2 regions of the Bradyrhizobium sp. IC4059 genome follow, and region 2 is predicted to be linked to the other one. Evidence: riboswitches for the same ligand, from Rfam matches in the RefSeq annotation. Region 2 holds a riboswitch; the other holds the start of a gene.
What was found. Region 2 has a riboswitch for cobalamin ahead of I6F12_RS05480 (DUF1636 domain-containing protein). Riboswitches for the same ligand answer to the same signal wherever they lie in the genome.
Positions count from the first base shown of each region.

Region 1: another riboswitch for cobalamin. It lies ahead of metE (5-methyltetrahydropteroyltriglutamate--homocysteine S-methyltransferase); the one in region 2 lies ahead of I6F12_RS05480 (DUF1636 domain-containing protein).

Region 1 covers NZ_JADYVH010000003.1:223,569-234,773, reverse strand. Annotated here, with positions in the region: gene I6F12_RS11375 (sulfotransferase) at 1-160, opposite strand, end outside; gene I6F12_RS11370 (hypothetical protein) at 953-1,138, opposite strand; gene I6F12_RS11365 (hypothetical protein) at 3,150-3,440, opposite strand; partial or broken gene I6F12_RS11360 (IS3 family transposase) at 3,596-3,854, opposite strand; gene I6F12_RS11355 (hypothetical protein) at 5,308-5,868, shown strand; gene metE (5-methyltetrahydropteroyltriglutamate--homocysteine S-methyltransferase) at 6,383-8,728, opposite strand; cobalamin riboswitch at 8,829-9,033, opposite strand; gene I6F12_RS11345 (nodulate formation efficiency C protein) at 10,014-10,718, shown strand.
Region 2 covers NZ_JADYVH010000001.1:1,182,837-1,194,041, reverse strand. Annotated here, with positions in the region: gene cobN (cobaltochelatase subunit CobN) at 1-2,758, opposite strand, end outside; gene cobW (cobalamin biosynthesis protein CobW) at 2,758-3,807, opposite strand; gene I6F12_RS05480 (DUF1636 domain-containing protein) at 3,804-4,178, opposite strand; cobalamin riboswitch at 4,271-4,493, opposite strand; gene cobO (cob(I)yrinic acid a,c-diamide adenosyltransferase) at 4,534-5,169, shown strand; gene I6F12_RS05470 (cobyric acid synthase) at 5,177-6,625, shown strand; gene cobD (threonine-phosphate decarboxylase CobD) at 6,614-7,579, opposite strand; gene cbiB (adenosylcobinamide-phosphate synthase CbiB) at 7,591-8,532, opposite strand; gene cobU (bifunctional adenosylcobinamide kinase/adenosylcobinamide-phosphate guanylyltransferase) at 8,653-9,156, shown strand; gene cobS (adenosylcobinamide-GDP ribazoletransferase) at 9,153-9,935, shown strand; gene bluB (5,6-dimethylbenzimidazole synthase) at 9,940-10,572, shown strand; gene I6F12_RS05440 (hypothetical protein) at 10,694-10,984, shown strand; gene I6F12_RS05435 (ABC transporter substrate-binding protein) at 10,987-11,205, shown strand, end outside.

The DNA.
Region 1 (11,205 bases), on a different contig from region 2:
CCTTGCCAATTGCTTCAAGCGCCAGCATTAACCAGGGTTCAGGCGGAGCCACAATGTCTGGATGGAGCTGCAGCAAATGTGCCAGGAGTGTGGTCCCGGATCGTGGAAGACCAAGGAGAAAGCACACCTCAGGTGAACGACCAAAACGTCCGCTCATCATTCAGACACTCGTGCTTGGCAAGCGCCATCTGTCGGCGCTAGCTCGATTGGGCGAAACAAAGCCGGCCGCCGGATCACATGGGGGCAACCGCTTGCGTACAAGGAGTCGAAAGGACAAGAATTTTGTCTGCCACTCATGACTTGAGACCCGTTCAGTCCGATCGGGCGGGATCACAGAACGATAACTGCAATCGCTTCCCCGATTGCTCGACCGATAAAACGAAATCAAGCAACAGCTCAATTGCACGAAGATTGACTGCAAATATAGCAAGGTTGAAAAGAACTATACGGACGTTTGCCAAAGACCGCGCGCGGCACATCATGCGCTGGGGCATTGAAGAGGTAACTGCGACATGCACGTTGCTGAGGCTCGGCATACACAAACAATTTAGGCATATGAGCGGAGTGCTGCAAAGAAGCAGACTATAACGCGAACATCACACATGGCAGGACGCAGCAATCTTCTCAGCGCGGTAGCGATCCAGACGCTACTTCCAGTGAGCACCGCCGTTGGTCGGCCAACACACTGGATCGGCCGTTCATGTGGGAGATCCTTGATTGGGCCATCACCAAGGTAATGTCTTCACTGCCGATTGGTCACAACCGTTGAGACCACGTCTAAGATAGTCCGTCAATAATGAGAGGATGCTGGAGCTCCCACCGCGACAGTGAACCAGGATCCAAACACTCTCTCAGCGCGGATCCGTAAAGCTAATTTCCGACAAAATTTCTATGGGTACTGAGGGCGGCCCAGCGAGCCGCCCTATCGCGCCAGTACCAGCGCTGCTCAAAACTACCGTTGGTGTCCGAGCCCGATTCCAAGATGCAAGGCCTTCTGGCGGAGCGCACCGACGCTGCGTTTGGTCATCTTTGCTATTTTTATGACCGGGGTTCGGGCCTTCGAATGGACTTTGAGCTCCTTGATATCTGCCCTCGTCCATTCGCGCCGCTTAACGCGTTTCTTGGTTGCTTTCTTCACGATGAATGCTCCTTTTGAGAGGAGCGGCTTGTAGCATAGTTTTCACGGCACGACGACCGCAAAAAACAGACAATATGATAGAAGTGGCGCCAGCGTATAACTTGGTCATGCCTTCCAAACGCGAGACGTCTGGGCTAGACCAGCTGTGGAACTGTAAACTTCATATACACCTCGCGCTCTGAGAACGTTCCAATCAACGCCCTTCTATTCGCAGCTAAGCAACTGACACTCTCTGGAATGAGTAAGCCAACCCCGAGATCAGTTTAGCCGACCGTCGTCTCGACCACGCTGATGTGCATGAAGAGGCCAGATTCTCCATCCCTCAGGTTAAATCAAGCCAATATCCCTAGCCGCGTTGAACAACTTCGCAATACCCATTACAACGCCACTGTTTCCAAATGTGAACTTCGAGGTGTAGTTGAGTACATCACCATCAGCAAGGGGGTGATCGGCTGACCGTCACGCCGGCAGCGGTTTACGTGGGCTCAATCGCTTGCCGTGGGGCGCTTTCTGCCCGCGTTCGTTCCCACCTGCGAAGTCAAAGGGGCGGTTGCTCAGCTTTCGGCTGTTGCGCGATTTGTCGCTCAACCTACGCCTGCATAGCACACCGATCTAAGTGTTCGAGCGTCTCAAAATATTCCCTTCCCTCCTCGCTGAGGATCCAGCACCCGGCCTCCCGCATCAGCTTTGGCCGAAAATACCGAGTTGGGGCGCGCGGCTGCGGTGCGCTTCATACGAGCTGCCACTCCGGGCCGCTGCTATACAGATAGCCAATGCTGCTTAACGACTTCGATGCTTGCCCGACCGTGCGGCTGGCCGGCAGCATCTTGAGGTAGACAGCTGAAAACTCACGCACACGCCCTTGACCCAAGGAAAAGCCCGACAACGCCTATTTTGCGGTAAGCTCCAGAGGCGCGCCCCGCCTCAAAAGAAGGCTTCCTCCTTAAGCCCAATGCGCGACACCCGCCTGCTGTCGCCGCGGTAAGCACCGCTTTCGACGGCATCGGCCACATCCTGCCCGAAGTTTCCGAAGAACGGTTCAGCATTAGATAGCTGCGTTGACTAGGAGTGTGACGAGGTCTCAAGTGTCGCCTTGGACCGGTACGAGATCAAACGACGTCGGTGGTAACCACGCTGTTGTACATCTTGACGAATGACGTCGCTCACGGAACGAACCGCCCGCTTCTTTCTCTTCCAATTGCCGTCCAATCCCGCGGGGATCCCAAAGCCTGTCGGAATGACCAAAAGATCGTGTCTTTGGTTCAAATAGATATCGAACATGTGGTGTCTTTTATGCACGAGCGTAGACCGGCCGTTCATCGGTTTGGTGACATCGAAGCAACAGTCTCCCTTAAAGTCACTGGACGATCAAATGACATTCGAAAGCTCCCGTCCTGATACGTCAAGACCGTCACGGGCACGATGGTGGCGCAAGATGTGAGCGTGTTCACGTCCCAACTTAGGGTCCGCTGACAGGCGCACTCGCCGATCGTCGACCTGAAACGTGGCGAGAGTACATCTAATTGACTCAGCTACTTTGCGGCTTTGCGGCTTTGCGGCTTTGCGGCTTTGCGGCTTTGCGGAACCTACGCTACAGTTTTTTGGTTCTGGCAACTAGTTGATGCAGCATAACCTTGACCAGTCCTAGCGAGCACACCCTCGCCAGCTATCAGGCTTCCCAAGCAATGGCTTTACGAGGCGCCGCCTCGGGAAGCAGACGATTACGTTTATCGCCGGTATAGTTGAAGAAATCCTCCGTCCCGTCTTCGCGGACCGTGTCGAGAGTAAAGCAATGGACCTCCCATAAAGATCCACCTATGGCGGTGCCGAGCCGGTATGACCGGAAAGCGACTGTGTTCAAGGATCCGGGCCAGTTCGGGGCAGGCGTCGTTGACTAAAACGACGTCAGGAGGGACCGAAAGGACGTTGATATCTATGTAAAGACTGGACAACGGCAGATCGTCATCGTCGTAAGCTGGGGAACTATTTTTGAGTGGTTCGGGCGCGACTATCACTTGCGCATTGCTTCTGGCAAATAATCAGCCACCTTTTCGAGACCGCACGAGCAAAGGGTCATCGGTCGATGCACCTTCACGTTAAGCTCCCGCAACGGGTTCACAATTCCTTCGACGTCCTCATTCAGTTCGCCGAGATAGCGGTCCTGGATTCGGTGGCGGACCCGTGCGCCAGCTTGCGTACCTGCTGCCGCCGACGAGAGAACGCGGACAATACCACTCCCAGCGAAGCTTAAGATTGATATAAGAGAATAGATCGCAAGAGAGTTCGCGATCGTGAGCCGCATGATTGGTGGCCGTACCCACCACGACTTCCTTCACTCTCGACCCCTCGTCGTACGAATTTAAGGTCACGCTTACCGGTATTGGCCGTGCCTTCAGGATTCCACAGACCGACTGCCGATCTGTGCCGATTGTGTAAGTGGAGCGTCTGCCATAGTAAGGCTACCGCACGGAATGGCAGCGGCCGGAAGTAAGCTTGATCCGGAGCGCCGCCGCCAAGGCTCGAAGGCGGACGCCGGCCATTGTAGAAGGCGAGGTATCGTCCGCCCGAGACGCGGGCGTCGGACACAGTCTCATAGGCATGCTCGACGAATTCGTTGTCGCGCCGGGCAAGCAAGGGGGATGCCATGACTGGCGAGCACGCTGGTGAACGTCGCGCCCGTGAACTACGAGCCTTGGTCGGTGAAGATGTCCCGCTTCCGTGGAAACCTCAGGAAGGGCGAAACCCTTGCTTGCTCATGAGAAGCTCGTCCTTGGGGATCCTCGAAAGGCTGATTGGATGGATTTGCTAATGCAGGTGAGGTTCGAAGCTCCAACACATCGGCGAAGATTGTCCAATCGCGGACACTCTTTTGCTTGCAAAAATCAGTCTCCGCCTGCTGAGCAGCAGCACTCAGGGAGGCGGCATCGACCTTGAATGCTGCCTGGCACGCACGATGCTCGCCGCCAGTATCGTCACAAACGGTCTTAATAAACCGAACATTAAATGAAGGCATGCCCCTCTTTTCCCGTGGTTCGCTTATCTACTATTCTGCCATTCGCACCGAGAGTACTTGATCTGCCTCAAGCAGCACCCCAAGAGGTCTGTCCGCTCGTCCGAAGATAGATCCAGATGTAACAGCGCGGCGCGAGCCGCTTATTGTCGCGAAGAACAGGGATGGCCTGTCTGTCCTACCTGCCTTATCGCACGACGCTTTGAGCCGAGGGGCAGCGCCTCTCAGGAGCCTCATGCCGCCGAGTGTTTGATCGAGGATTGTCTCGCAGAGACGATCGAGGGCAACATGCACTAGCATTGCAGGCGCGCGCGTGCAGATTTTTCATATGCGGCGGCGAGGCACTATACGCGCAGGCGATCGTGCAGCAATCAGGCAAGGAACCCCGATCATGCATCCGACAGTCCACCAGCCGCCGCCACAGCAAAGCCGATCATAAGGCTTGTCGCAGCCCACGTTTCCACGAGCCCAGGTCCGGACTTCAGTGCCAAACCCTAAGGGTGGGATCAGCCCCGCAAGGCTACCGACAATGAAAGGCGAACAATCGTTTGACCATCCGCGTGCACGGAGCAATGAGGAAAAATGCTGCCGTAGCCCTTGGAGCGTGAGTTGCGCCTCAAATCAACACGCTGGCGTCTTGCAGAGAGTGCGAGGCCCTGGCGGACTCCCGAGTTCGGACATGTCGACTGCCAACGCGGGCGTCTGTGGCACGTAGCTGCCGCTCGAGCTCAACCACTCCGGATGGACTGGCCTTTTGACCCGCATCAATGCTGCGGCGGCTCCGTCCTGATAGCAGCCATCTTCTAGTAAGGTCAGACGCATGGCGGAAAGAACGACTTGAGCCCATGATGCTTTCATGTCCGGGTACCAGCGATCACTTTTTAGGACTCCTTCCGGGCGCAGCCGAGCCGCGGGTCGATGACCTGCACATGATAAGTTGCGCCGCTTGCGATGGCGTCTACTTTATCGACCTGCGGACAGGCCCGATTATGGGCTCCGAGCGAAGCTACGTTCATTCTAATGGTGTCAACCGAATCCGGCGTCTTCGCGCGCTCGCTGGAGCGCGTGGTACGCGCGCGAGAGCGCGGCTGAGGTCGCCCGCACACCCACGCCATGACGCTGCAGAACACGGAGATGTGTCACCAACAAGAGATGTGACATGACGGAAAGCCGGACCATCTACCCCGCCGCGGGCCGGATTGCTGGAGCTGCAGACCAGTTTAGTTCGTGCAGAACAGTTACAAATACCAACAGCCGAGGTCTTGAGCTGACCCAGATCGATTCGACTGAAGCTCAGGCCTTGTTTCCCGGCGGAAATCTAAATATTTCGGTTCGCGAGCGGACCGTGTTCCGTACCAACGATGCGACGGCCGATAGCCCTCTGCCGCGGCTCACGCCATCGATACCGCGCGCCGTCCGGTCGAATCGGGCAGAGCCTGTTCGCGCGGAAACCAAGCGATGTTCGCAATGTTCACAAGGTTGTCTAAATTTGTCAGCTCGCAGCGATGAACTTCGTCCAGGATCTAATGGCGATTCGATCTGGGAGCGGCTCGAAATCATGCCGCCCTTCGATCAGGATCTGGAGATTGCCGTGATCGAGGGCAATTCAATTCACCGGGTGGTCTTTCCTTGTCGCCGGGTGTTCGGCGGATGGATCAACGCGAATACCGGAGAGCACGTCGCCGTGCAGCCGACGCATTGGCGTATCTGGCTCGGATAGCGGCGGCCATCCTGCACAATAGATTGGCGTGAGTTGAGGCAGGAACTGGGTTCGGCGTCCTCTCGTCGGAAACTATCTAGAGTTTCTTGAATGAGAGCGCCTGACGGGAAACATGTCCGAGCGGACCGATTGTGGTGGGGGCTTGCGGTGACCGTCCGGCATCACTCCTCGCATTGCTGTCGCAACCGTTCCCAATGTACTCGCGAGCGACACACCTCTGTGTAGATTTTGACTCTCAGACCAAACGATCGCTTACCACGTCATAATTAGCAACGATAAATGTGTCGATATGAGTCCATATTTTCGGCGAATGTTTCTCGCCTTGATGAACCGTCGGCTATTCTCTCTCGGCCAAGTAGCGCGACGCGTCAGCGTCGTTCCTCCGGGTTCACCTCCTTCGGACCACCAACTGGGGCCAGGCATTTTGGTTGGCCCCAAGGCTTGCTCGAGATTGTGGAGAGCGCAAGTGACCACAAGCAAATTCGCTTGGTCGAGAACAGACCCGAGCGCGGGATCAATGGTTTTGCGGATCGGATGCTGCACGCAGTTCGCGGGCGGCAGCGACCATGTTGGTTAGCGCAGGCCGAACCTCCTCCCAGTTGCGCGTTTTTAGGCCGCAGTCCGGATTGACCCAGAGCTGCCATTCCTGCAAACGCGTCCGAGCCAGTACCATCAGCTCCTGCATTTCGCCCACCTCGGGAACGCGTGGAGAGTGGATGTCGTACACGCCCGGTCCGATTTGATTTGGATAGTCGTACTTGCTGAATGCGTCCAGTAGCTCCATTTTCGATCGCGACGTTTCGATCGAAATGACATCCGCATCCATTGCAGCGATCGCACCGATGATGTCGTTAAACTCTGAGTAGCACATATGTGTATGAATTTGCGTTTGATCGGCAACGCCCGATGAGCAAATGCGGAAGCACTCTCCGGCCCAATCGAGATATGCCTTCCACTCCGATCGGCGCAAGGGCAATCCTTCGCGGAGTGCCGCTTCGTCGATCTGGATCATGGCCGCACCGGCATTCTCGAGATCGCGGACTTCGTCGCGGATGGCGAGCGCCAGCTGACGGCAGACCTCGCTTCGAGGAATATCATCGCGAACAAACGACCAGTTCAGGATCGTCACCGGTCCGGTCAACATGGCCTTCATTGGCTTGCTAGTTAGTGATTGCGCATAGCGCCACCAGTCCACAGTGATCGGCTTCGACCGCACTACATCGCCAAACAGGATCGGGGGCCTGACGCAGCGCGAACCATAAGACTGTACCCATCCCTTCCTGGTAAATAGGAAGCCGCCGAGTTGCTCGCCAAAGTACTGCACCATGTCATTGCGCTCAAATTCTCCGTGCACGAGGACGTCAAGACCGATGTCCTCCTGCCAATGTACGGCGCGGGCTATCTCCTCCTTGATGAACCTGTCGTATTGTTCGTCGCTCATCGCGCCTAGCGCATGCGCCGCACGAGCATTTCGAACCTCTCTGGTCTGCGGAAACGATCCGATTGTCGTGGTGGGAAAAGCTGGTAGTCCAAAGCGCGCCCTTTGGATCTCGGAACGACGGGCAAATGGGCTTGCGCGCCTGCGCATCGTCTGGTCGATCGCCCTCATCCGGGTAGCGACATTGGCATCATGGATCTTCGGCGAAGTCCGGCGGGCAGTCGCAGCGCATTCCGAATCGGCAAGAGCGAGCCCAACATTTTGGTCGCCAGCGAGTGCTCGCGCCAGGATCGCAAGCTCACGCATCTTCTGAACAGAGAAAGCAAGCCAGCTCTTGACGTCGGACGTGAGCCCGGTCTCGAGTTCAACATCGACCGGCACGTGAAGCAGCGAGCAGGATGGAGCGAGCTGTACACGGTGCTTGCCGAGCTTCGCAATCGCGGGCTCCAGCCGCTGACGAAGGGACGACAAGTTCGACCGCCATACATTCCGGCCGTCGATGACCCCGAGCGACATGACGAGATCACTTCGGCCGACAGCGACGATCTTATCCAACAACTCTGGCGCTCGAACTAGATCAAAGTGCAGACCGGAAACCGGGAGGCTCAATGCGGTATCCAGATTGTCGCCTAGCTCGCCGAAATAGCTGGCAACCATGATCTTGATAGCCGGTCCCTCCTTTGCGAACCGGTTATAGGCATGTAGCAATGATTTTCGCACCGCTTCGTCCAGATCAAGGACCAGGCAGGGCTCGTCAAACTGAACCCAACTTGCCCCTCGTTCGGCCAATTCATGCAGAACGTCGATATAGACCGGTATCAAATCATCCAGTAGGGAGAGGGGCTGGAACGCGCTATCGGCACTCTTACCGAGCTTTAGGAATGTGACGGGCCCGATCATGACAGGGCGGGTTTGAAAGCCTAGAGCCTTTGCTTCCACATACTCTTCAATTGGTTTGCGAGAGCAAAGTCTGAACCCCTGTCCCTTGTAAAACTCGGGAACCATGTAGTGGTAGTTGGTATCAAACCACTTAGTCATTTCCTGCGCGGGTGCGCCAGACCCCCGCGGGCCCAGACCGCAACTCGCATCCTGATCGTCGCATTGTGATCCGCGAGCCATGGCGAAGTACGTCTTGAGGGAAACGGATTCTCCTTTCGAGGCGTAGATCTCCGGGATAGCGCCAACCATGACACTTGTATCGAGCACCTGATCATACAGCGAGAAGTCATTCGACGGAATGACCGTGACGCCGAGAGACTTCTGACGAGCCCAGTTCGCTGCGCGCAGGCCGGATGCGTCCTCGAGCAATTGCTGTTCGCTGATCTTTCCGGCCCAGTAGCTTTCAAGAGCGAATTTGAGCTCACGCCTTGGACCGATGCGTGGCGTACCGAGCGTAGCAACCGGAAGAGAGAGAAGAGACATAGTGTTAACCCCTGTTGGGGACAGAGGCCATGGCGGACGCAGGCAGAGGAAGTCGCGCGCGCGACGGCTGCTTGGCGCACCACCGAGACACCCCGCCCGTGGACCAATCTATCGTCGGGGCAGGTCTCCTGGCTCGCTGGCTCATCGCTGCTGTCCGGCCTTCCCAAAGCCGTGCGGGCTTCAGTGACATCGTTGGACAGTAGCTCGCCGCTCACAGTTGCGGGGGCAGCGCCGGCATTTGGACCGGCTTCCCTCTTAGCTCCGGATCAAGTGGGATTCGGAGAACCTCGACGAGCTTGGATTATCGGCAGGAGGACTCTTCCGTCAACCTCTCAGATTATGTGCCACGCTAATGTGCGACATCTACTAGGCGAATGACCGTCCATCTCTATGATTCTCTAAACAGAGCTATCGCAATCAGAGATGTCCTTGTCGGATGTCGGAGTGCGACTCGGAGCTGCCTTGAGGCGACGCCGCCCGCCCCATCAATGAAAGGGACAAAACCAGCCCGCGTAGCGGCGACTACCGCCGTTTCGAGCAGAATGCATTCGATGCGGCTTCCGATTTCCAGCGGTTCGCCCAGCACATTCGCTGGCCAGCTATTTTCTCGACTAGAGGATCCCCATTGAACACGTCAAGGCAGGAGGCGCAATCTAGCAACATACGCGGCGAGCAGGTTGATTTTCGTGCCAGCCAGACTTCTCGGCTCGTATCGCCAGCCATCATGTAGGCCGAACGCCGACGGCAACTTTAGCGAACCACCCGGTTCAATGACGGCAAACACACCGTCGAATCTCATCAGGCACTTGGCATCGAGGCGTTCACCTCTTCCGCAAACTATCTGTGCGGGACAAGGATGCACAAACTACGGCCGATACACTGAATGGAAACATCGAAACGTGCGCAGGTCGGAAAGTCGACAATAGGGACATAAAACCCGTGCAAATCTCCGCCTGCTGCCTGGCACGAAGAATGCAAGCCCCTCGACATGCCCAGTCTCTTCTGCTGGGGATGTCCAGCTCAGCCAATTGACGCTGTCGCTGGCTATGGAAGTTAGCGGCGCGTGACATAGAGGGGAGCGCCTGCCCGCGCGGGACAGCCGCGGGTGCCCCGTCGCGTCTCCGTAAACTTCTTGCGCTCGCTCATAGCAGGTTCAAGGTTGCCCGCCTTGAAAGATGTACGGATGAAACGTGATAGGCCGAGGGTTATGAAGAGAATGTCGGGAAGACCCGCGCTATGGCTTCGCCTGGGCGGACTTCTAATCTGCCTAGCCTGGCCGGCTGCCATGAGTAACACTATTCGCGCCAGCGACAACCCACTTGTCGAAAGACTCAAGTCAACGTGGCGAGCGCAAGATGGTGAGACGATAGAACAAATCATCTCCAATGTCTCGAAGGTGGCACAGTTCGTCCCTCAGATGTGGGGGGTCGCTGAACTTGGCGAAAACGACCATGTTTTCGTTTCGTGGACCAGGCACCGAGACAACAAATCAGACGAACAGTACGCTATCACCTGGAAAGTCGCGCTCGACGGTACGATTGAGCTTGCGTCAACCTATGCGAAGCCGATGGAATTGGGCTGGCGTGCCCTAGCGCTCTCGTTGATCGCCAAAGAAGTCGCAGATGGTGAAAGGGACGCAAATCTTAGCTTTCTGCATGATCCAAGTAACTTCAACTTTGTGACTACGCCGCAAGGCCGGCTCGGCGATCTTCTGCGGCAGGGCCGATGCACTATCATTGAACCTGTTGGGGTCGACTACTTACCCAAGCAGAATGACAAGCCGAACGAGAAAGGCGATCTATGGCGCATTCTGCTCTTGGTGAATTGCGATATCCAAGGACCACGTTATTTTACACACAACGGGGTCATCACCTTCGAGAAGAGCGAAGGCCAAGATTGGGAGCCACAATCCTCTTTTGCCAAGCGCATCGCGAAATTTCCTCCGGGCTCCTGGTTCCAACGGACCGAGCCAAAGGAAGAGGAAGACTAGGAGAGCGAAGGCCTTAGCAGACGGTCGCGCAGGGCAACATCGCACCGCAGCTGCCGTACGGTCGAACGCCTCGTACCAACTGCAAGACATACGCGCTCTGCAGTTGCGTTGTTTACGGCTCCGCAACAGTCCCGCTGCCTTTCTCGCAGCAGTTCGGCCCGCCGTAAGGAAGGTCGAGCAGCACAATTGCGTTCTTCCACCACGTGTCGAGCTTAGCGGCGCGTACTAGTTTGCGAGATGTGGTTTGCCGCCTGCACTCCACCCAGTGAGAGCACACCAAGTTGCTGGGGGGAACCAGCTCTCATGCATTCTTCAGTAGAGAGTTTGTAGATGCCTCCGGCCCAAGCCGACTCGGCGTGCGCGCCGCGCATCGTGTGACTGCGGCATACGCAGGAGCGTGAGCCAAGCGACTTTGACCCGGCACTAGGGACCTATGCTGAGACGAAACGGGCGAGGAAGTTAAACTGGTAGCAACCCCGGCATACCC
Region 2 (11,205 bases):
CGTGGACAAAAGCGTCGGCGGACGCGAGACGCTGTTCGATACCTGCGCGATCCGGCTGCATCGCGCCATCGGCAGAGAACGCCCAGGACGATGCCGACAGCCACGCTTCGCCTGCGGCCTCGCGCGTCTCCGGCGTGAAGGCATCCGGGATCGCCGAGAGCCCGACGCCGTATTGTCCGGGCCGCGGCGCGAACACGCGGGACGCACGCTGGCGATAGGGATTCTCATCGCCCTCGTCCTCGCGCGCGGCGAGCGCCTCGGCGGCGGCTTCGAACAATTGCGCCAGCCCTGCGAAGACATCGCGGAACAGGCCGGATACGCGCAGCGTGACGTCGATGCGCGGACGGCCGAGCTCGGCCGGGGCGATGATGTCGTAACCGGTGACACGGCCGGAAGCGTGATCCCAGCGCGGCGCGAGGCCGGCCAGATGCAACGCCATCGCGAACTCTTCGCCTGCGGTGCGCATCGTCGCCGAGCCCCAGAGATCCACCACGAGGCCCTTCGGCCAGTCGCCGTGATTCTGCAGATGACGGCGCAACAGCTCTTCGGCGAGTTTTATCCCCTGCGCATGCGCCGACGGCGTCGGCACCGCACGCGGGTCGACGGCGAAGAGGTTGCGCCCTGTCGGCAGCACATCCTGACGCCCGCGATACGGGGAGCCCGACGGCCCGGGGGCAACGCGTTTTCCGGCGAGCACGGAACGCAATGCATCGCGCTCCGCTTCGCCGCAGGCACCGCGGCCGAACACGTGCAGGCCATCGCCGAACTGGCTCTCCTTGAGGTCGCAGACGAAGCGGTCGATCCGCGGGATGGCTTCGGCCGGTGCGGCCATTGCATCGAGGCCGAGATCGTCTTCGAGACCCGCCGCCCGCGCCTCGTCACGGATCGCCGCGATCAGCCGCTGGCGGCGCGCGGGATCGAGACCATCGGCGGTCGAATATTCGTCGAGCAGGCGTTCGAGCCGGCGCAGGCCCTCCGGCACCGCGGATGTCTCAAGCGGCGGCGGCAGATGGCCGATCGTGACCGCGCCGATGCGCCGCTTGGCCTGCGCGGCCTCGCCGGGATCGTTGACGATGAAGGGATAGATGACGGGCAGGTCGCCGATCAGCGCTTCCGGCCAGCACACTTGCGACAGCGCCACGGATTTTCCGGGCAGCCATTCCAGCGTGCCGTGCGCGCCCATATGCACGACGGCATCGCAGCCTTGCTGCCGGAGCCAGAGATAGAACGCGACATAGGCGTGGCGCGGCGTGCGGGCGAGATCGTGATAATCGGCATCGCGCGAGGCCGCATCGCCGCGCTCGGGCTGAACCGCGATGACCGACCGGCCGCACGCGATGGCGGCGAAGTGGAACGCACCATCGCGGCAGCTCGGGTCGTTTTCCACCGCGCCCCAGGCGCGCGCGAGATCGTCCTGCAAGGATTGCGGCAGGCGCGACAGCCCCGCTCGATAATCGGCGACGCCCCAAGTCAAACTCTGCTTCAACAGTGTCTCGCCGAGCGCATCAACCGGCGCAACGTCGAAGCCGACCTCAGCGACATCGGAAATCAAAGCCTCGACCGACGCCAATGCATCAAGACCAACGGCGTGCGCGATCTGATGCGGACGGCCCGGATAATTCGAGAGCACGATTGCCAACCGCTTCTCGCCGGCGGGCTTCTCCGCGAGGCGACGCCAAGCCGCGACGCGCATGGCAACGGCGTTGACGCGCTCTTCGTCGGGCCTGTGCGCTAGATGCGCGAATTGCAGATCGGGATCGCGCTGACCGGCCGATTTGAAACTCACCACGCCTGCGAACAGGCGGCCGTCGACCTCCGGCAGCACGACATGCATCGCGAGATCGCCGGGCGACAGGCCACGCAGTGATTCCGCCCAATCTTCGCGCCGCGCCGTCGAGAGCGCAACCTGGAACACCGGACAGAATGCGGCATGGAACGGCGTCGTGCCGTCATCGCCAAGGGCCGAGAACGCCGTCGCATTGACGATCGCCGCCGCAGGATGTTGCGCCAGATGCGCGCGCAGCCAGTCGGCAACGCCCGGCGCCTTCAGCGAGGTGACGAACACGCCGTAGGCGTCAAATCCCTTCTCGCGCAGCGCCGCAATCAAGGCGTCGACGGGCCCCGTATCGGCGGCGGTGAGATAGGAGCGATAGAACGTCACGAGTGCGCGCGGCTTGCCCTCGCCAACTGGCGCGGCAATGACACCGCGCGCGGGATCATAGAATCCCATCTCGGACACGGTCATCTCGCCGATGACCGGGCCGGCATAAAGGCCTGAGGCCAGCGCGAGCTGCGCGATCGCGGCTTGCGCGGCGACCGGGCCACCGGAGTCGCAGAGCACCTTGAGCCGCCGCAGCGTCGAGACCGGCAGGGTCGAGTACGCATCCAGCCGCGCGTCGTCGCGGCCGTCCGCCGGCAGCACGGCGAGCACGATGTTGCGCTCTTGCGCGAGTTGCTGGAGCGCCGCGAGCCCGTATGCCCAATAGGACTCCCCGCCGATCAGGCGCACCAATATGCCCCGCGCCTGCGACAGCGTCCGTTCGATATAGGTGTCGACCGACAGCGGATGACGCAGCTCCGCGAGATTGGCCAGCCGCAGCGACGGCAGGCTGCCCCGACCGCGGCGCCAGCCGGCCGCAAAGGCGGCAAGGTCGGAATCCGAATACGAGAGCACCACGAGATCGGCCGGGTCCTGGCCGATGTCTCTTGGCGTCGCGGTCTCCTCGAGACCGCGGCTCTCGCGGAAGACGACGTGCATCAGATGCCAGATCCTGAAAGACCAAGTCCTGCCTTGATGGCGGCCTCGTCGATATCGCCATGCTCGCCGATCACGACGAGCTTCGACTGTCTGAGACCCGCGCCCCATGGCTTGTCGAACTGATGGCGCACGCGCTCACCGACCGCCTGCAACAACAGGCGCATCGGCTTGCCCGCAACCGCGATGTAGCCCTTGGCCCGCAGCACGTTCTGCTCGCGCGCCAGTTTCTGGACGGAGGCGATCAGTGCCTCGATATCCGCCACCTCCGGAAGGTCGATCACGACCGAGGCAAAATCATCATGCTCATGCTCTTCCTCGCCGTCGTGATGCGAGGGCCGCGCGGCGAGATCATTCTCGGCGGCCGCACCGAGGCCGAGGATGACGCGCGCGTCGATCGCGCCATCGGTGACCGGCAGCATCGGCACGCGGCGCGGCATCTCGGCTGTGATCGCCGCCTTTGCGGCTTCGATTCCGGCTGCGCCCGCAAGGTCGGCCTTGGTCAGCAGCACGATGTCGGCGCAGGCGATCTGGTCCTCGAACACTTCTGACAGCGGCGTCTCGTGATCGAGATTGTCGTCCGCCGCGCGCTGCGCTTCCACCGCAGCCGGATCCGGCGCGAAGCGGCCGGCCGCGACGGCCTCGGCGTCGGCCAGCGCGATCACGCCGTCGACCGTGATGCGCGAGCGGATCTCCGGCCAGTCGAACGCCTTCAGCAGCGGCTTTGGCAGCGCCAGGCCCGAGGTCTCGATCAGGATGTGATCGGGCCGCACCGGGCGCGCCAAGAGTTGCTCCATGGTCGGAATGAAATCGTCGGCGACGGTGCAGCAGATGCAGCCATTGGCGAGCTCGACGATGTTCTCCTCCGGGCAGTTCGCATCGGCGCAGGACTTCAGGATCTCGCCGTCGACGCCTTCGCTGCCGAACTCGTTGACGAGCACGGCGAGCTTCTTGCCGCCGGCATTGCTGAGCAGATGCTGGATCAGCGTCGTCTTGCCGGAGCCCAGGAAACCCGTGACGACCGTAACCGGGACTTTTGCGAGCGAGTTCATTCAGCGGCCTCCGGCACGACGGTAACAGGGGGAATACGGGCAAGCGACTGCTTGCGGAAGATTTCGGGACGGCTGCGCCAGGGCACGATTCCGTCGGGCGCCGCCGCGTAGGCCGCAGCACCTGCGACCACGTCCTGCGCATTCGCATCGGAGAGGCGGCCATAGACATAGGACCAGCGGCCGGGCGCGCTGAGCGCGACCGAGCAGCCCTGGCTGCACGCCGACAGGCATTCGACGGGAACCACGCTGACGCCCTCGGGCACGCCGGCCTCGAGGATCGCGCCATGCAGGCGCTTGCCGGGCGTCGTCTCGCCCTCGCCGAGCGTCTGGCCGGCGCGGCAGGTGATGCAGACATGAAGTGTGACGGTCATCGCCTCTTCCAGATAACAGCGGGAGGCGATGAGGCGCACGGACCATTCTCCAGAAAGGCCCGCTCCCCGTCGCGGAACACCCCGTCCGCCGGTCCAAAACTCGTCGCGCTGGCAGGTCTCCCGGCTTGCGGAGCAGGGTTTTGGCCCTTCGATCCCCGCCTTCCCGATTCCAAAAGGAATCAGTGGCTTCGGGCATCTCTCCGGTCACGGTCGCGGGGGCGGCTGCAGTTTGGACCCAAATCTTTGCGGATTCGGACCCTATCGCATTCCCTCTTCGCCTGTCATAGGACAGGAACCAACGCCAGGCCACCATTTGCCGGTGGCCGCCACTTGTCAAGCCGAAGGACCGGGACCGATGACGCCTGAACCGGAAACCCACACGACCGAGGAAACCGACGCCCGCCACGCCGCCAAAATGGCGAAGAAGAAGGCCGCTCGCGACAAGATCATGGCGACCAAGAGCGGCGAAAAAGGCCTGATCATCGTCCACACCGGCGCGGGCAAGGGAAAATCCTCCTCGGCCTTCGGCATGATCGTCCGCTGCGTCGCGCATGGCTTTCCTTGTGCGGTGGTGCAATTCATCAAGGGCGCCTGGGATACCGGCGAACGGCGCCTACTCACCGGCCATTTCGGCGAACTCTGTCAGTTCCACGCGATGGGCGAAGGCTTCACCTGGGAGACCCAAGACCGCACCCGCGACATCGCTGCCGCGCGCGCCGGCTGGGAGAAAGCCAAGGAGCTGATCCTCGACGAGCGGCTGCGCATGGTCGTGCTCGACGAGATCAACATCGCGCTGCGCTACGACTATCTCGACATCGCCGAAGTCGTCGATTTCCTGACGACGCAAAAGCCTGCGATGACGCATGTCGTGCTCACCGGGCGCAACGCCAAGGACGAGCTGATCGAGATCGCCGATCTCGTCACCGAGATGACGCTCGTGAAGCATCCGTTCCGCTCCGGCATCAAGGCGCAGGCCGGCGTCGAGTTCTGAAGTCATCATGGCACGCGCGCTGATGATCCAGGGAGCCGGCTCGGACGTGGGCAAGTCGCTCATCGTCGCCGGCCTCGCGCGCGCCTTCGCGCGCCACGGTCTGCGGGTGCTGCCGTTCAAGCCGCAGAACATGTCGAACAATGCCGCGGTCACGGTCGACGGCGGCGAGATCGGCCGCGCCCAGGCGCTGCAGGCGCTCGCCGCCGGCGTCGAGCCGCACACCGACATGAACCCGGTGCTGCTCAAGCCCGAGACCGATGTCGGCGCGCAGGTCGTCGTGCACGGCAAGCGCATCGCGACGGCGCGTGCGCGCGACTACGCCGCGATGAAGCCGTCATTGATGGGCGCGGTGCTGGAGAGTTTCGAACGCTTGAAGGCGCGGGCCGATCTGGTGCTGGTCGAGGGCGCCGGGAGCCCGGCCGAGGTGAATTTGCGCAAGTCCGACATCGCCAATATGGGCTTTGCCCGCAAGGCGAATGTGCCGGTCGTGCTGGTCGGCGACATCGACCGTGGCGGTGTCATCGCCCAGCTGGTCGGCATCAAGACGGTGATCGACCCCGACGATGCCGCGATGATCTCTGGCTTTGTCATCAACAAGTTCCGCGGCGATCCCACGCTGTTCGACGACGGCTACAGGCTGATCGAGCAGAAAACGTCGTGGCGCGGCTTCGGCGTGCTGCCCTGGTTTCCGCGTGCCGGCGAGCTACCGGCCGAGGATGCGCTCGGCCTGCGCGATGCGCGCAAGCCGGGCCAATGCAAGATCGCCTGCCTCGCACTGTCGCGGATCGCCAATTTCGACGATCTCGATCCGCTCAAGCTCGAGCCGGGTGTCGATCTCGTGATGGTGCGTCCGGGCGAAGCCATTCCCGGCGATGCCAGGCTCGTGATCATCCCTGGCTCAAAATCCACCCGCGGCGACCTCGCCTTCCTGCGCGCGCAGGGCTGGGACGTCGACCTGTTCGCGCATTACCGCAGGGGCGGCCATGTGCTCGGCCTCTGCGGCGGCTATCAGATGCTGGGACGCAGCGTCACCGACCCCGAAGGCATCGAAGGACCTGCGGGCGACACGCCGGGCCTCGGGCTTCTCGATGTCGAGACGGTGATGAGCCCGCAAAAGACCCTCACGCGCGTTACGGCCGTGCATGCCGCGACGGATCAGCCGATCCAGGCCTACGAGATCCACATCGGCCGCACCGACGGCCCGGATCGCGCCCGCCCCTTCGCCAAGCTGGACGGCGAGGCGGAAGGCGCGATCTCGCGCGACGGCCGTGTGCAGGGCAGCTATCTGCACGGCCTGTTCACGTCAGATGATTTCCGCAAGGCCTACCTCGCCAAGCTCGACATTCCCGCGGGCGACGAGCCCTATCACGCCAGCGTCGAGAGCGCGCTCGAGGCGCTGGCCGATCACATGGAAAAGCATCTCGACGTCGAAGGCCTGCTCGCGCTAGCGCGCTAGGGCCTCGGCAAGGCGCGTCCATTCGGCTTCGCTGCCGGGGAGCCCGAGGCGCAGCCATGTCAGCTGTTGCGCGAACACGCGGGACCAGATGTGGCTGCGCGCGAGCCTCTCCTGCGCAGCCACCGCGTCAGCCGTTTCGTACAAGCGAAACAGCGGTGTGCCGCCGATGAGCCGCCAGCTTCGCGAATGCGCCATCGCATCGAGGCGAACACAGTCGCGCGCGAGCCGCGCCGACGTCGCCTCCGCCCAAGCCTGATCGCGCAAGGCACGACAGCCGATTTCGATCGCCGCGCCCGAAACAGGCCATGGACCCGACACGGCGGCAAGCTTGTCGATGTCGGCGGCATGACCGATGGCGAAGCCGAGCCGCAGGCCGGCCAAGCCATAAAACTTTCCGAACGACCGCAGGATCAACAGTCCCGGTCGATCCGCGTCGGGTGCAAGCGACGATTGCGGATCGGCATCGGAAAAGCTCTCGTCGACGACGAGACGGCCGACGCGGGGCAGCAGCGCGAGCAGATCCTGTGGCGCAGAACGCCGGCCATCGGGATTGTTGGGATTGACGACGATGGCGAGATCCGCGCCCGGCAGCGCGCCAAGCTCTCCGACTTCCTGCACCTCCCAGCCTGCGGCAGACAGCACGCCGGCATATTCATTGTAGGTCGGCGCGAGAATACGCGCGCGACCGGGCCGCGCAAGTTGGGGCAGCAATTGGATCGCAGCCTGCGCGCCGCCAAGCGCAACGATGGGCGCGCCGGTGCGGTACGCGTGCCCTGCGGCCCGATGCAGGGCCTCGATCTCGGCGCGTGATGGCAGCGCGCTCCACGCGCGCGCGCTCACCTCGCCCACGGGATACGGCAGCCGGTTGATCCCGGTCGACAGATCGATCCAGTCCTCCGCGCGTCCGCCAAAACGCTGCTGGGCCTGGTCCAGATTTCCACCGTGCTCGCGCATGCCCCGTTGTTTCACGCGAAAGCCAGGATCGCAAGCACGCCTGCGACCAGCAGCATGGCGCGCCGATAGACCGTCAGCGCCTCGACGATGTCGGCGGCGCGCGGATCGCGCGCGCCTTCGTTCAGCCAGGGCTCTTCGGTCGTGCTGCCGTGATAGATGCGGGGACCGCTGAGCCGCACACCGAGTCCGCCGGCCATGGCCGCTTCCGGCCAACCGGCATTGGGCGAGCGATGCCGGCGCGCATCGCGCGTCATGCAGGCCAATGATTCCGACCGCTGCGGTGCCAGCAGCACGAACAGGAATCCGGTCAGCCGCGCCGGGACGAAATTGGCGACGTCGTCGATGCGCGCTGCCGCCCAGCCGAAGGCTTCGTGGCGTTCGCTGCGATGGCCGATCATGGAGTCCAGCGTGTTGATCGCCTTGTAGCCGAGGATGCCGGGCAAGCCCAACAGTGCGCCCCAGAACACCGGCGCCACGATGCCGTCGGAGGCGTTTTCGGCAAGGCTCTCGATCGCCGCGCGCGCGATGCCGGCTTGATCGAGGCTTGCGGGATCGCGGCCGACGATGCGCGAGACCGCTTCGCGCGCGGCGGCGACGTCGCCGGCCAGCAAGGGCGTGGCCACGGCAGCGACATGATCGTGCAGCGAGCGCAGCGCGACCAATGGCCAGGCCAGGATGCCAATCAGCACGATCTGGATCCAGCCCGAAGGAAGCAGTGATTGCAGCGCCCAGCCGAGCGCCGCGGAGAGCGCGATCACCGCAAGCGCGCCGGCGACGCCCGCGGCTCGGCGCAACGCCGGCGGATCGGACGCGCGATTCAAGGCGGTGTCGATGCCGGCAATCAGCCCGCCCAGCCAGGTGACGGGATGCCCGATCCGCGCGAACAGCCACGCCGGCCAGCCCAGAAGGGCATCCACCGCCATCGCCACCAACATCGCGCCCGCAAAGTCCACATCCAGCTCCTGTCCCGCCCCTGTTGCGCAAGACGGCGGCCGAGCGCAAGCCCCTCGCTGCCTGATTTCGGCTTTGTCTTTGGCCGCGTTTGATGATTAGTGCTGCGGCAGGAGACCTTTATGGCCATCATCTTGATCACCGGCGGGGCGCGATCGGGCAAGAGCACCCGGGCGGAGGCGCGCGCGCGCAGCTTTGCCGGCCAGCCCGTCTACGTCGCGACGGCCGAGGCGCTCGACGGCGAAATGCAGGAACGCATCGCAAGACATCGCGCGCGGCGCGGAGCCGATTGGATCGAGCGCGAGGTGCCGCTCGATCTCGTGCCCGCGCTGCTCTCGACCGAAGGTGGCGGCGCGAGGCTGGTGGACTGCCTGACGCTGTGGCTCTCCAACCTGATGCATGCGGCGCGCGATTGGGAGCGAGAGGTGAGAGAGCTCGCCGACACGCTGCCCCGCCTCAACAGCCCCGTCGTGCTCGTCACCAACGAGGTCGGCCTCGGTATCGTGCCCGACAACGCGCTGGCGCGCAGCTTCCGCGATGCCGCCGGAATCATGAACCAGATCATTGCCGGTGTCGCCGACGAGGTCGAGTTCGTCGTCGCCGGCCTGCCGTTGAAGCTGAAATGATCCCGCGCGCCGAGCACCTCAAGGACATCCTCGCCGATCTCAAGATGGCGACATCGTTCGTGACGATCCTGCCGGTGGCATCCTCGAAGCCTGCGGGCGACGGCGCCGTTGCGCGGGCAATGTGGGCGCTGCCGGTCGCGGGACTGCTGGTCGGCCTCGCCGGCGCCCTCACTTACAAGATCGCCATTCGCTTCGGACTGACGCCGAGCCTTGCCGCCCTCCTCGTGCTAGCCACGACCGCCCTCATCACCGGCGCGCTGCACGAGGACGGACTTGCCGACACCGCGGACGGCCTCGGCGGCGGCCGCACGCGCGAGCGCAAGCTCGAGATCATGCGCGACAGCCGGATCGGGACCTATGGCGTCTGCGCCCTGATCCTATCGTTCGGCCTGCGCTGGAGCGCGCTTGCGACGATCGCAAATCCATGGGCCGTCATGCTCGCGCTGTGCGCGGCGCACGTTGCTGCCCGTGCCGGCCTGCCGGCCTTCATGTCGCTAGTCCCGTCGGCGCGGCCTGATGGCCTCTCTGCCGGCGCCGGGGCGCCGCCCGGGCGCAGCGTGGCCATCGCCTTCGCGCTTGGAACGCTTGCGCTTGCCCTGACGTTGGGGCCGGGCAAGGCGCTGGTCGGCCTGATCCTGCTGTCACTGGCCGGCCTGCTGCTGGCGCGGCTTGCCATCCGCCAAATCGGGGGGCAGACCGGCGACATCCTCGGCGCGTTCGAGCAGACGGGCGAGATCCTGATCCTGCTGGTGGCGGCGTCCTTCCAAATGGGGCGATGACCTCATGGTCGAGTTCGACGATAGCTTCCGCCAGCACTTACGCGAGCTGTTCGTGTGGCGCCGCGACGTGCGCCGCTTCCGCAGCGATCCGCTGCCGGAGGGGGCGATCGATCGCCTGATCGAGACCGCCTGCCTCTCGCCTTCGGTCGGCCTCAGCCAGCCCTGGCGCTTCGTGATCGTCAATGATGCTGCAACGCGCCGCGCCGTGGTCGAAGATTTCAGGACGTGCAATGCCGACGCGCTGAGCTGCTACTCCGGCGACCGCGCCGCCCGCTATGCCACCTTGAAACTGTCCGGCCTCGAGCAGGCGCCCGGCCATCTTGCCGTGTTCGCCGACAAGGGCAGCAACATCGGCCACGGCCTCGGCCGCGCGACCATGCCTGAAACGACGGAATATTCCGTGGTCGCCGCCATCACCGCGATGTGGCTCGCCGCCCGCGCCGAGGGCATCGGCCTCGGCTGGGTGTCGATACTGAACCCTGCGCGCATGCACGCTGTTCTCGACGTGCCTGACAGCTGGAAGTTCATCGCCTATCTCTGCATCGGCTATCCCGAGATCGAGTGCGACCGGCCCGAGCTGGAGCAGGCGAAATGGGAGCAACGGCGCAGCGCGGACGCGTTCACGCTGCGGCGCTAGGCCGCCGGGCACCAGATCGAAAGCCTGCGAACGAACATTCACATGCGCCTTTCGTCGATTGTGGGCACCCCGCTTTCGCGCTAAGCATCGAGCAAAGCAAGGCGATCGTGCAACGTAGTCCATGACGGGGCGATCTTTCGTTTCCTCGGCGGTCAATCGCCGCGGCTTCATTCGCCTCGCGACTGCATCGGTCGCGGGATGGATCGCGCTCGGCGCAACGCCGGATCGTATGCGGATCGTCGCCTCGCTCACCGCATTGCCGCTCGACGACGAGCTGACCAGACGCGGCATGATCGACAGCGCGAGCTCTCGCCTGGGCAACCTCGTCGCCGGCTTGCGGCAGCGCGGCTGGGTCGAAGGCGTCAACTTCCGCCTCGAGCTCCGTTCACCTTCGGCGCGCCGGACCGGCTGAAGATGGCCGTCCGGGAATTGCTCGACCTCAAGCCGGACGTGATCCTGACGGGGTCGACGATCGAGACCGCCGCCGTCCTTGCCGCCACCAAGACCATCCCGGTCGTGTTTGCGACCGCGAACGATCCGGTCGGCAACGGCTTTGTCGAAAGCCTCGCGCATCCCCGCGGCAACGCCACCGGCTTCACCAACAGCAGCGCCGAGATGGGCGGCAAATGGCTC